2 regions of the Agrobacterium sp. GW821-FHT14E08 genome follow, and region 2 is predicted to be linked to the other one. Evidence: predicted binding sites of a transcription regulator. Region 2 holds the regulator's gene; the other holds the start of a gene.
What was found. The regulator PhoB, encoded in region 2, activates phosphate uptake and scavenging genes when phosphate is short. The targets are predictions, from matches to a motif close to TGTCATNNANCTGTCAT.

Region 1: a site for PhoB is predicted at 2,472-2,488, ahead of AC1ROR_RS05580 (UDP-2,3-diacylglucosamine diphosphatase). Genes of this name have one in related genera too.

Annotation. Positions count from the first base shown of each region.
Region 1 covers NZ_JBXAPJ010000001.1:1,127,736-1,134,853, forward strand. Annotated here, with positions in the region: gene dgcA (N-acetyl-D-Glu racemase DgcA) at 35-1,018, shown strand; gene AC1ROR_RS05580 (UDP-2,3-diacylglucosamine diphosphatase) at 1,578-2,417, opposite strand; gene AC1ROR_RS05585 (NADP-dependent malic enzyme) at 2,645-4,960, shown strand; gene AC1ROR_RS05590 (DUF2865 domain-containing protein) at 5,097-6,203, shown strand; gene AC1ROR_RS05595 (chymotrypsin family serine protease) at 6,275-6,697, shown strand; gene bluB (5,6-dimethylbenzimidazole synthase) at 6,778-7,118, opposite strand, start outside.
Region 2 covers NZ_JBXAPJ010000002.1:466,677-473,794, reverse strand. Annotated here, with positions in the region: gene pstA (phosphate ABC transporter permease PstA) at 1-1,172, shown strand, start outside; gene pstB (phosphate ABC transporter ATP-binding protein PstB) at 1,187-2,002, shown strand; gene phoU (phosphate signaling complex protein PhoU) at 2,099-2,824, shown strand; gene phoB (phosphate regulon transcriptional regulator PhoB) at 2,856-3,539, shown strand; gene AC1ROR_RS11000 (GcrA family cell cycle regulator) at 3,925-4,458, opposite strand; gene AC1ROR_RS10995 (aspartate aminotransferase family protein) at 4,889-6,088, shown strand; gene argF (ornithine carbamoyltransferase) at 6,143-7,060, shown strand.

The DNA.
Region 1 (7,118 bases), on a different contig from region 2:
GTGTCTTTTGCCGCCCAATCGGAAGTGAAAAAACATGCCCCGTTACCTTCAAGCCACAACAGAACGTTTTCCCGTCGCCGGCAGCTTCACCATTTCACGCGGCACCCGCACGCATGCGGATGTCGTAACGTGCACCATCCGCGATGGTTCCTTTACCGGCATTGGCGAATGTGTGCCCTATCCGCGTTATGGCGAAAGCATCGACGGCGTCATCGCCGATATCGAGGCGATGGCGCAGCAGATCGCCGGCGGCGTGACACGGCAGGAACTGCAGCAGACGATGCAACCCGGCGCTGCCCGCAATGCGGTGGATTGCGCGCTGTGGGACCTCGAAGCCAAGATCAGCGGCAAAACCGTTGCCGAGCGCATCCTCGGACAGGCGGCAAAGCCGCTTGTCACCGCCTACACCATCTCGCTTGCCGATCCCGAGACCATGGCCGCAAAGACGGCGGAAAACGCAGGCCGTCCGCTGCTGAAGATCAAGACCGGCACGGCGGATGACGAAGCGCGTCTAAGGGCCGTGCGCGCCGCCGCACCCGAAGCGCGCATCATCATCGACGCCAATGAGGGCTGGAATGATTATAATATCGAATATTATCTGAGACTTGCGGCAGAGCTGAAGATATCGCTGATCGAGCAGCCGCTACCCGCCGGCAAGGATGACATCCTCGCCCGCATCGACCATCCGGTGCTGATCTGCGCCGATGAAAGCGTGCATTCCACGAAGGACCTCGCCGCCCTGCGCGACCGTTACGATGCGATCAACATCAAGCTCGACAAGACCGGCGGCCTGACCGAAGCGCTCGTCATGAAGGCGGAAGCGGAACGGCTAGGCTTCACCATCATGGTCGGCTGCATGCTCGGCACCTCGCTCGGCATGGCGCCTGCGGTGCTGGCGGCGCAGGGTACAGCCTTTGCCGATCTCGACGGACCGCTGCTGCTGGCCGAGGATCGTGAGCCGGGGCTGGTTTATGAGGGTTCGCTGGTTTATCCGGCGCGGCCGGAACTGTGGGGTTAAGTCGTGGATATTGAAGGCAGAGAAAAACGATAAGGCGCAACCTCGCCGCTTGTTTCTTCTCCCCGCCGGGGAGAAGGTGGCCCGAAGGGTCGGATGAGGGGGCAACGCTAGCGGTATACGGAGATCTCGCCCCCTCATCCCGCTGCCGCGGACTTCTCCCCGGCGGGGAGAAGACACAAGGGGCACGCGCTCGCCTCGCATGAAGGAACTGGGGCATGCCTCTAAAGGGTCGCTGATTTATCCGGCCTGCTGGAAATTGGGGCGCCGCTCTCGCGCGGGCTACGAATGACACGACTGCGCGCCGTAATTCCATCCGCGCTCGCTTTCACGAAAAACAAACGGTAATCTAAACCTCTTCACCGTCATCCTCGGGCTTGACCCGAGGATCCATTGCACGGGTTTGTAGGTCCTCGGGTCAAGCCCGAGGATGACAAAAGCAAGCTATCCCAATGTATGCCGGCACCAATAGCGAAGTCACCCCATCACCTTTATGCCATTAGCCAACCCGCCGGCGCATCCCCCAACGAAACGCATCGTCGCGAAAGCTGGCTTGCTTCAATTATGCCGCGTGCTTCCCAATCAGCCCCGGAATATTCACCGGTTCCATTTCATCCGAAGCATGTTCAGCGGTAACGTCGCTCGTCTGCATCCAGGTGATCAGCTCGAAGCTGCCATCGGCATTTTCCGCGATCGCCGTGCAGCTTTCCACCCAGTCCCCAGTGTTGATGTAGCGGATGCCGTCCATGTCTTCCATGACAGCATGGTGAATGTGTCCACAGATGACGCCATCGACATTGTTGCGCCGTGCCTCGTCAGCCACCACGCGCTGGAATTCGCCGATGAAGTTGACGGCGTGTTTGACCTGCAGCTTGGCCCAGGCCGAAAACGACCAGTAAGGCAGGCCGATGCGGCGGCGCACGGCGGCAATAGCGATGTTGATGGCGATCGCCGCGTCATAGGCCCAGTCGCCGAGATAGGCGAGCAGGCGGGCATTGCGCACCACCACATCGAACTCGTCGCCATGGATGACCAGATATTTCTTGCCGTCGGCGGCCTCATGGATCATGCGCTCGGCCACTTCGATGCCGCCGAAATGCATGCCCGGAAATTCCCGCAGGAATTCGTCATGATTGCCGGGAATATAAACGATGCGCGTTCCCTTGCGGGCCTTGCGCAGCAGCTTCTGCACCACGTCGTTGCAGCCCTGCGGCCAGTACCAGCTGCGGCGCAGGCGCCAGCCGTCGACGATGTCGCCGACGAGAATGATCGTCTCGGCCTCGTGATATTTCAGGAAGTCGAGCAGATAATCCGTCTTGGCCGCCTTGGACCCAAGATGGACATCCGAAATGAAAAGCGTTCTGAACTGTCTGGTTTCGATTTGACCGGCCACGGATTTCATCCCCCTGTTCGGTTGCGTCCCTGCGGCTTTCTTACCTCTCAGAACCAGACTCGTGTTTCAGCAACATGACAGAGACGGGTTTTTGTATGGAATATGACGAATGGCTTCACGAAAACGCGAATAGGCCATGCGCGCATTTGCATGGGCGGGGGGCAAATAACGGCTGTACCGCGGGGAAGTTTGTTGTATTCAGGGCCACCAGACGCAATTAGACATGACGGTGGAAAATGACCTCTCACGATAAGAACAACACGCCCGCCAACACGGCAAAGGCCGACATCGAGGAACAGGCGCTCTTTTTCCACCGCTATCCGCGCCCCGGCAAGCTGGAAATCCAGGCCACCAAGCCGCTCGGCAACCAGCGCGATCTGGCGCTGGCCTATTCGCCTGGCGTCGCCGCACCCTGCCTCGCCATCCATGAGAATCCCGAGATGGCGGCGGACTATACCGCCCGCGCCAACCTCGTCGCCGTCATTTCCAACGGCACGGCGGTTCTCGGCCTTGGCAACATCGGCCCGCTTGCCTCCAAGCCTGTCATGGAGGGCAAGGCCGTCCTCTTCAAGAAATTCGCCGGCATCGATGTTTTCGACATCGAGATCGATGCTCCCGGCATCAACGACATGGTCTCCACCATCGCAGCGCTGGAGCCCACCTTCGGCGGCATCAACCTTGAGGACATCAAGGCGCCGGAATGTTTCGAGGTGGAACGCCAGCTGCGCGAAAAGATGAACATTCCGGTCTTCCACGATGACCAGCACGGCACCGCGATCATCGTCGCCGCCGCCGTCACCAATGCGCTGGAACTCGCCGGAAAATCGCTCTCGGGCGTCAAAATCGTCGCCTCGGGTGCAGGTGCGGCAGCCCTTGCCTGCCTCAACCTGCTCGTCGCCATGGGCGCGAAGAAAGAAAACATCTGGGTCCACGACATTGAAGGCCTCGTTTATGACGGCCGCAACACGCTGATGGACGAGTGGAAGGAAGTTTACGCCCAGAAGACCGACAAGCGCGTCCTGGCCGAAACCATCGACGGCGCCGACGTCTTCCTTGGCCTTTCCGCCGCTGGCGTGCTGAAGCCGGAACTGCTGGAGCGCATGGCGGAAAACCCGCTGATCCTCGCGCTTGCCAACCCCAATCCGGAAATCATGCCGGAAGCGGCGCGTGCGGCCCGACCGGATGCGATGATCTGCACCGGCCGTTCGGATTTCCCGAACCAAGTCAACAACGTTCTCTGCTTCCCCTATATCTTCCGCGGCGCGCTGGATTGCGGCGCAACCACGATCAACGAGGAAATGAAGATGGCCGCCGTTCAGGCCATCGCCGAACTCGCACGTGAGGAAGTCTCCGAAGTCGCGGCAAAAGCCTATAGCGGTGAAACCCCGATCTTCGGCCCGAACTACCTCATCCCTTCGCCCTTCGATCCGCGCCTTATCCTGCGCATCGCCCCGGCGGTTGCCCGCGCCGCTGCCGCAAGCGGCGTCGCCGCCCGGCCGATCACCGATTTCGAAGCCTATCTCGACCAGCTGAACCGTTTCGTCTGGCGCTCCGGCTTCATCATGAAGCCGGTCTTCAATGCCGCCAAGGCTGCCGAAAAGAAGCGCATCATCTTTGCCGAAGGCGAAGACGAGCGTGTGCTGCGCGCCGCCCAGGTGCTCCTGGAAGAAGGCACCGGCATTCCGATCCTCATCGGCCGTCCGCAGATCATCGAAACGCGCCTGAAGCGCTTCGGCCTGCGCATCCGCCCGCATGCGGATTTCGCCGTGGTCAATCCGGAAGACGATCCGCGCTACCGCGATTACGTTGATGACTATTTCGCCCTCGTCGGTCGCGCCGGCATCAACCCGGAGGCGGCCCGCACCATCGTGCGTACCAACTCCACCGTCATCGGTGCGCTTGCGGTGAAGCGTGATGAGGCGGATGCGCTGATCTGCGGCCTCGAAGGCCGTTATGACCGCCACCTGCGCGACGTGAACCAGATCATCGGCAAGCAGGAAGGCGTGCGTTCCTTCGCCGGCCTCAGCCTGCTCATCACCCAGCAGGGTGCGCTGTTCCTCACCGATACTTTCGTGAATTACGACCCGACCTCCGAGGAAGTGGCGGAAATGGCCATTCTCGCGGCCAAGGAAATCCGTCGCTTCGGCATCACGCCGAAGATCGCCCTCGCCAGCCATTCCAATTTCGGCTCGCGCGATTCCGAAAGCGCCCGCAAGATGCGCCGCGCCCTGAAGATCGTGCAGGAAGCCGCACCGGAACTGGAAGTCGATGGCGAAATGCAGGGTGGATCGGCGCTGTCGGAAGCGCTGCGCAAGCGCGCCATGCCAAACAGCGTGCTGACCGGTGAAGCGAACCTGCTGGTCTTCCCGAACCTCGATGCCGCCAACATCACCCTCGGTGTCACCCGCACCTTGACGGAAGGCCTGCATGTCGGCCCCATCCTGCTCGGCACGGCCCTGCCCGCCCATATCCTGTCGCCCAGCGTCACCTCGCGCGGCGTGGTCAACATGGCGGCGTTTGCCGTGGTGCAGGCCTCGCATCCTTCGGTGTGATAGAGGCCGCATTAACGCAATTTTGAACAGGCTGTTGCCGCATTGCGGCAACAGCTTATGTTATCTTCCTGAAACACGGATTTCGTGAAGTATAACGCCCCTGCCACCGGCCGGGGACATCGAACGGATCGAACAATTGACCCGCCGCAGCCGCATCATCGGCATCCTGCTTCCCCTTGTTTTCGTCGCCCCGGCCGCCGCTTTCGCGGATCAGGTCTGTGATACGCTCTACGCGCAATTGCGCGAGCCGCCCCGCGTCATCGGCAATACGGCCGAGGTGCGGCGTTATGCCAATGCGCTCGCCCGCCAGAACATCGTCATCCGCAAGATCAGGAACGACCTGCGCAGCTATGGCTGCTCATCCGGCAGCGTCATCGTCTATGGCAGCCCCAATGCCGGGCTCTGCGCCGAGATCGGCGATGCGCTGGTGGATGCCGAAGCCGAACGCGATGCCATCATCCGCGACCGCGACGATGCCATGGCTGCCGCGCGTGACAATGGCGGCGACGTCAGGCGCCAGCGTATTCTCGCCGCCCTCGATGCCAATGGCTGCAGCACCGTGCCGCAAATGGAAACGCAATTGCCGCCGCCCTCGCCCGATGTGACGCGTTATCCCGACGCCTTCCGCCAGCAGGGCAATCAGCCGGGACAGGCCGGGCTTTCGCCCTACCCCAACGCCTCCGCCGAGGGCGGGCTTAGAACACTCTGCGTGCGCACCTGCGACGGCTCGTTTTTCCCCATTGCGTCCAACGCCTCGCCGCTCGATTTCCGCGCCCAGGCGGAGCAATGCCAGAAAATGTGTCCGGGAACTGAGACGGAGCTTTATTTCCACTCCATGACGGATCAGGAAACCGCCGATATGGTGTCTGCCGAAACCGGCAAACCCTACAAGGATCTGCCGACCGCCTTCGCCTACAGGAATGCCTCGGCAAAGGCGCCGGGCTGCGCCTGCAACATGGCCGCCTATCACGAAGAAATGCAAAAGCAGGAAGAGGCCGCCCGGCCGGAAGCCGAAAAACCCTATTCCGGCATCACCACCATCCCATCACCGCAAGGCGACAAGGCTCCGAAACCCGCGGAGCAGCAGCAGGCCGCAAAGCCGCCGGAACAACCGGTTCCCGAACGCGACTACGACCCGAACGACAGCAGGATCCGCGTCATCGGCCCGAAATTCCTGCCCGACCAGACAGGCCGGATCGACCTCAAAAACCCGGCGTTGAAGGGCATACAGCCGCAGCAATAGAGGCGCCGCGATGTTTTAAGCCGGGTGGCAACCGCAATCGGATAGCGCCGCATCCCTGCGGGATCGTCGCCTTGCAGAGGGGCAACATCGTCTATCAGGGAACCAGCTATGGCGTCGATGCGGCCGTTGCCAGCCCCACAAACGGCCGGCTCGCCACCATCGGCGCGATCTACAACCTTCCCTCACCGGTGGGAGCAGCCGTTGCGGCACTCAACATGAATGTCACGAAATCGGGGGTGACGACGAACATCACCAATGGCGTCGTTTCCGGCTTTTACGATGTGCAGCAGCCGAACATGCGCAACCAGATCGGCATATCACCCCGCCGCGCCGGCGAGGTTTTCAGCCAGCCGGGCGATAGCGGCAGCGCCGTGATCGACACGGCGGGCAACAACGTCGTCGGGCTGTTTTGGGGCGCAAGCGCCCAGGGCACGATCAGCCTCGCCAGCCCCATCCACCCCATCCTCAATCTTTTCAACTGCACCGTCGTCTGACGATGAAAAACGCCTGACAGATGGAAAACCACCCTTTCCGAACGCTCATTCGGGAAGGGTGACCCCAAAGCGAAAGCCGCTCACCCACCCCACCGGTTGCGGAACACCAGCTCCTCCAGTGGCACACGCTGCCGCCAGCCCTTCACCGCCAGTTCCGGCTCGGTGTAAAGCGCATCGACGCGGCCGAGGCACAGCCAGGCCACGATTTCGATATGGTCGGGAATGCCCAGAATGGTGCGAATGTCGCTGTCGTGGAAAATGCTGACCCAGCCGACACCGATGCCTTCGGCACGCGCCGCAAGCCAGAGATTCTGGATCGCGCAGACGGTGGAATAGACATCCGTGCGCGGATTATGGGTGCGGCCCAGCACCACCTTGCCGCCACGCGTCGGATCGCAGGTGACGCAGATGCTCAGCGGCG
Region 2 (7,118 bases):
TGCTGCTCTGGTCGGTCGTATCCAAGGGTTACACCGCGTTCCAGCAGACGATGATCACCGTTCCGGTCGAGTTCTCCGAACTGATCATCGACCCGAAGAATGAGCGTGCCGCCAATCCCGCAAAGCTGATGACGGCCAATTATCCCGTCCTCGCCCGCGATGCGGTTGCCAAGGTTCTCGGCGTCGCGCCAACGGACCGCGCCGGTCTGCGCGCCGTTAACGTCATGATCTCCGACAGCGTCCGCACCCAGTTGCGCGACATCGTCGTCGCTGATCCTGCCGTTATCGGCACCATACGCACCGTCACGCTTCTGGCATCGGGCGATGTGGATAGCGCCTTCAAGGGCCAGGTCGATCTGACGGTGGATGAGGCCAACCGCCGCATCTCGAACCAGCAGCTCGGCTGGATGAACCAGCTCGCCGAAGGTGGCCAGCTTGGCAAACATTTCAATACCGGCATCTTCGTTAACGGCAATTCGAGCCGTCCGGAAGCGGCGGGTGTCGGTGTGGCGCTGATCGGTTCCTTCTATATGATGATGATCGTGCTGGTTCTGTCGCTGCCGATCGGTGTCGCCGCCTCGATCTATCTCGAGGAATTCGCGCCGAAGAACCGCCTGACGGACCTTATCGAGGTGAACATCAACAATCTCGCGGCCGTTCCCTCCATTGTTTATGGTCTGCTCGGTCTTTCCGTCTTCATCAACTTCATGGGCTTTCCGCGCTCGGCCTCTCTGGTCGGCGGCCTGGTCCTGACGCTGATGACGCTGCCGACGATCATCATCGCCACGCGCGCCGCATTGAAGGCCGTACCGCCGTCGATCCGCGCCGCAGCACTCGGCCTCGGCGCCTCCAAGATGCAGACGATCTTCCATCACGTCCTGCCGCTTGCCATGCCCGGCATTCTGACCGGCACGATCATCGGCCTTGCTCACGCGCTGGGCGAAACGGCGCCGCTGCTCTTGATCGGCATGGTGGCATTCGTTGCGAATTATCCGACAACGCCGATGGATCCGTCCACGGCTCTGCCGGTGCAGATTTACATGTGGGCGAACGAAGCCGAACGCGCCTTTGTCGAAAGGACATCCGGCGCTATCATCATCCTGCTTTTGTTCCTCATCGTCATGAATGTTGGCGCAATCCTGTTGCGTCGCCGCTTCGAACGGCGCTGGTAGAGGGAGATTGAGCAATGAACATGTTGTCGGAAGCAGCAGTTGAAAAGGCGCTGGACAAGAAAATGAATGAAGTTTCATACAAGATGATCGGCAAGGACGTTTCGGTTTATTACGGCGAGAAGCGTGCGCTTTACGACGTGAACCTCAATGTCCGGGAAAACACGGTGACCGCCCTTATCGGCCCGTCCGGTTGCGGCAAATCCACTTTCCTGCGCACCTTGAACCGCATGAACGATACGATCGACGGTTGCCGGGTCACCGGTAAGATCACGCTCGATACCGACGATATCTACGATCAGGCGATCGACGTCGTGGAACTGCGCGCCCGCGTGGGCATGGTGTTCCAGAAGCCGAACCCGTTTCCGAAGTCGATTTACGAGAACATCTCCTACGGTCCGCGCATCCATGGTCTTGCTCGTAACAAGGCAGATATGGACCAGATCGTCGAACACAGCCTGCAGAAGGCCGGCCTGTGGAATGAGGTGAAGGATCGTCTTCACGAATCCGGCACGGGTCTTTCCGGCGGTCAGCAGCAGCGTCTGTGCATTGCCCGCGCGGTTGCCGTCAGCCCGGAAGTCATCCTGATGGATGAACCTTGCTCGGCGCTCGATCCGATCGCGACAGCGAAGGTTGAGGAGCTGATCCACGAGTTGCGCACCAATTACACGATCGTCATCGTCACCCACTCCATGCAGCAGGCGGCGCGTGTTTCCCAGCGCACGGCCATGTTCCATCTTGGTCATCTTGTTGAGGAAAACGAAACGGACAAGATGTTCACCAATCCGGATGACCAGCGCACGCAGGATTACATCATGGGCCGTTTCGGCTGATCCCGGCCGGCGCTTTATCGAAACCGAACAAGACTGGTGCCTCTGCCGTGCCCGCTTCCGGGTCCGCGCATGCAGGCCAAGCCGGAGGACTAGACCGTGACACAGACAACGACCCATTCGCATATCCTGTCGGCCTATGACGACGAATTGAAGTTTCTGACGCGCCGTATCGCCGAAATGGGCGGTCTTGCCGAGCAGATGTGCGGCGATGCCGTGCGCGCGCTTGTCAATTCCGATGCCGCACTCGCGCAGAAGGTCATTTCCGACGATACAATTCTCGACCACGCCGAACGCGAAATCGGCGACAAAGCCATCGTCACCATCGCCAGGCGTCAGCCGATGGCGGCAGACCTTCGCGAGATCATCGGCACCCTGCGTATCGCCGCAGATCTCGAACGCGTCGGCGATCTCGGCAAGAACACGGCCAAGCGCGTCATCGCGGTTGCCGGAACCGGCGTGCCGCGCAAGCTCGCGCGCGGTATCGAGCATCTATCGGAACTGGCGCTGGTGCAGCTCAAGGAAGTCCTCGACGTCTATTCCACGCGTTCCGCCGAGAAGGCCAATGCCATTCGCGAGCGCGATGAGGAAATCGACGCCATGTACACGTCGCTCTTCCGTGAGCTTCTGACCTACATGATGGAAGATCCGCGCAACATCACCACCTGCACGCATCTCCTGTTCTGCGCCAAGAACATCGAGCGTATCGGCGACCATGCCACGAATATCGCTGAAACGATCTACTACATGACCACCGGCAGCCAGCCGGAGGGCGAACGTCCGAAGGACGACAGTTCCAACACTCTCGGTTCGGTGACCGAGTAACAGACAGGCAGAAGCTTGCGGAGTTCAGTATATGGTGCCCAAGATTGCAGTTGTGGAAGACGAGGAAGCGCTGAGCGTCCTGCTTCGTTACAATCTCGAGGCTGAGGGATACGACGTCGACACGATACCCCGTGGCGATGAGGCGGAAATCAGGCTGCAGGAGCGTATTCCGGATCTTCTCATCCTGGACTGGATGCTGCCCGGCGTATCCGGTATCGAACTCTGCCGTCGTTTGAGAATGCGGCCGGAAACCGAGCGCCTGCCCATCATCATGCTGACGGCGCGCGGTGAGGAAAGCGAGCGGGTTCGTGGTCTTGCCACCGGCGCCGATGACTATGTCGTCAAGCCGTTCTCGACCCCGGAACTCATGGCCCGCGTCAAGGCCATGCTGCGCCGGGCCCGTCCCGAGGTTCTCTCGTCGGTGCTGAAATGTGGTGATATCGAACTGGATCGCGAGACTCATCGCGTTCACCGCAAAAGCCGCGAAGTGCGCCTCGGCCCGACGGAATTCCGCCTGCTTGAGTTTTTGATGACATCGCCGGGCAGGGTCTTCTCCCGTTCACAATTGCTGGATGGCGTCTGGGGTCACGATATCTATGTCGATGAGCGCACCGTCGACGTGCATGTCGGACGCCTGCGCAAGGCCCTGAATTTCTCCCATATGCAGGATGTCATCCGCACCGTGCGTGGTGCCGGATATTCGATGGAAGCCTGAGCGGAACTGAAACCTGTAGTTTCATTCGGATTACGCAGAAATCAGAAGGCCCGAAACCGGAATGGTGTCGGGCCTTTCGATTTTGAACTTTCCGCAAACAGGGCGCCCTCGTCCTTTTTAGAAGGGCGGCAGATGGTCCGTTGAAGTCCGGATTAAGTGGTGAAACCTGACATGCATGAAAAAGGACGCGGCATGCCGCGGACGAATTCAGAGCATTTGCAGCAAGGGCGCGTTGCAGCTGTAAGTTCGCAGAGCGCGCAAGAGCAAGGATTGGCAACGCTTCTTGAACAAAACGTGCTCCAAGTCGGAACCACCTTGGGTTTTGCCATAAAAAAACGGGCCCGAAGGCCCGTAGTTTTTGAGTGCTGATAACGTGCCGCAACACTCAAGCCTTGCGGCGCTCGCTTACCGGCTGATAGGCGAGCTTCGCATGGAACTTGCAATAGGGCGAGGATTCCAGCGCTTCACAACCGCAGAAATGGAAGTCGTCCTTCAGCGGATCGCCAACCGGCCACTTGCAGGTGCGCTCGGTCAGTTCCGTCAGCGTCAGGCGACGGGAAATCGGCGTGACAACGTTTTTGGAAGGAACGTAATCGAGAACCTGTGCGGTCTCGATGTCAATCTCCTCATGCAGCGCCGTTGCCGCGTTCGAACGGGTGAGAACCCGCGCCGGGGCTGCGTTGACGCGGCCTGCGAAAGTCGTCGTGCGCGGGGCAGGTGCAGCGGTGCGCTTGGGCGCGGAACGCGCCGAAGTGACCGGACCGCCAGCCTTGACGCGTCCCGGCAGGTTGAGACGATGGACCTTGCCGATTACGGCATTGCGGCTGACACCGCCCAGCTGCGCTGCAATCTGGCTGGCGCTAAGCCCCTCGGACCACAATTTCTTGAGTTTTTCGACTCGCTCGTCTGTCCAGTTCATGCCGCTTCTCCGCTTGTCGCGTGTATTTTCGGCAGAATCCTTCTCCGTCTCGCGGGCGTGCCGCAAGCGTGGTTTCCGCCGGATTTTTGGTGACTAGTTCCGCCGCAATGCAGTCTAGTAATTAGCGATTAACCTAGTGCCACGCAGACTCCGTGGCAAGAGTCGGGGGAATCATCTGGAATCGATTTTCCGGTTTTCCCCAACTTGCTGGCGAGTTGAGTCTGAAAGGCAACACCTTGGGGCTCGCCGGCCGCCACCTACTAGGGCTTGAGAAGCCCGGGAAACGCGGACTTTTGTTGACATCGGCAAACGAAGTGACAATAGTGCCCCTGCCGCCGCGAGGCGGCATTTTTGATTTTCAGGCGAGGGATAACCCTTGAAGCCTATTGACAACCGTTGACAGCGCATCTGCGCAAGGAGTGATACAGCCATGGCCGAAGCCGCCGCGCCATTGTTTGATACGTTTTCCAGAGCCCCCCTGCGCTTTGAGCGCGGTGAGGGCGTCTGGCTGTTCACGGAAAGCGGCGAACGATATCTCGATTTTGCGGCCGGTGTCGCCGTCAACTCGCTGGGCCATGCCCATCCGCACCTTGTGGATGCGATCAAGACGCAGGCCGAGAAGGTCTGGCACGTCTCGAACCTCTATGAAGTGCCGGGACAGGAAAAACTCGCCAGGCGCCTGACGGAAGCGACTTTCGCAGACAAGGTGTTCTTCACCAATTCCGGCGCGGAAGCACTGGAATGTGCAATCAAGACCGCGCGCCGTTATCACTATTCGAAGGGGCATCCGGAAAAGTTCCGTATCGTGACCTTCGAAGGCGCGTTCCATGGCCGCACGCTTGCGACGATCGCCGCCGGCGGCCAGCAGAAATATCTCGAAGGTTTCGGTCCCAAGGTCGAAGGTTTCGATCAGGTGCCGTTCGGCGATGTCGATGCCCTGAAGGCAGCCATCACGGCCGAGACGGCCGCACTTCTGATCGAGCCCATCCAGGGCGAGGGCGGTATCCGCGCGCCCAGCAAGGAATTCCTGCAACTCCTGCGTAGCCTGTGCGACGAGCACGGCCTGCTCCTGATTTTCGATGAGGTCCAGACGGGCGTCGGCCGCACGGGCAAGCTCTTTGCCTATGAGCAGACCGGTGTTGCGCCCGATATCATGGCAGTCGCCAAGGGTATTGGCGGCGGTTTCCCGCTTGGCGCATGCCTTGCAACGGCGGATGCCGCTTCCGGCATGACGGCGGGCGTACACGGCACCACCTATGGCGGCAATCCGCTGGCCATGGCGGTCGGCAATGCCGTGCTGGATGTCGTTCTAGCCGACGGTTTTCTCGAAAAGGTCCGTGATGTCGCGTTGGTTTTCCGCCAGGGCCTCGCTTCGCTCAAGGATCGTTATCCTGACGTGATCGAGGAAATTCGTGGCGAAGGCCTGCTTCTGGGCATCAAGGCGAAGGTTCCTTCGGGCGATCTGCTGCAGGCCATGCGCGCCGAACATCTGCTTGGCGTGCCTGCGGGCGACAATGTCATCCGCCTTCTGCCGCCGCTCGTCACCACGGCGGAAGAGGCCCGCGAGGGTCTTGCGCGTGTCGATGCGGCCGCCGCCTCCCTGACAGCGAAACAGGCGAAAATCGCCTGAGTAAATCAAGGGCGGGCCTCTGTTCAGGGGCTCGCAAGCATGGGACAGATCAGCATGGTTTCACCAAAACATTTTCTGGACCTCTCGGCCGTCGGGTCGGAGGACTTGCGGACAATTCTTGATGATGCGCGCACGCGCAAGATTGCCACCAAAACCGGCACGGCGGCAAAGCCGCTCGCCGGCAAGATGCTGGCGATGATCTTCGAAAAGCCGTCCACCCGCACCCGCGTCTCCTTCGATGTCGGCATGCGCCAGCTCGGCGGCGAGACCCTTTTCCTGTCGGGCACGGAAATGCAGCTCGGCCGCGCCGAAACAATTGGCGATACGGCCAAGGTTTTGTCGCGTTATGTCGACGCCATCATGATCCGCACGACAGATCATTCGCGCCTGCTCGAGCTTGCCGAACACGCCACCGTGCCGGTCATCAACGGTCTGACGGACGACACCCATCCCTGCCAGATCATGGCGGATATATTGACGTTCGAGGAACATCGCGGCCCGGTCAAGGGCAAGACCATAGCCTGGACGGGCGACGGCAACAATGTGCTGCATTCCTTCGTGGAAGGCTCCGCCCGTTTTGGCTATCGCATGGCGATGGCGGTGCCGATGGGGTCCGAACCGCATGACAAGTTCCTGAACTGGGCGCGCAACAATGGCGGCGAGATCGCGCTGTACCACGATGCCGACAAGGCAGTGGCGGGAGCGGATTGCGTCGTTACCGATACCTGGGTGTCGATGAACCAGGAGCACAAGGCGCGCGGCCACAATATTTTCCAGCCCTATCAGGTCAATGAAGCCCTGATGGCGAAAGCCGATAAAGATGCGGTGTTCATGCATTGCCTGCCGGCACATCGCGGTGAGGAAGTGACGGATGGCGTGATCGATGGCCCGCAATCGGTGGTCTTCGATGAGGCGGAAAACCGGTTGCACGCGCAGAAGTCCATCATCGCGTGGTGCATGGGCGTCATCTGACGGCTTTTACCCTTCCAGCCCGGCGGGTCAGGAAGGGTTCTTGAACTTGGCCGCGCAC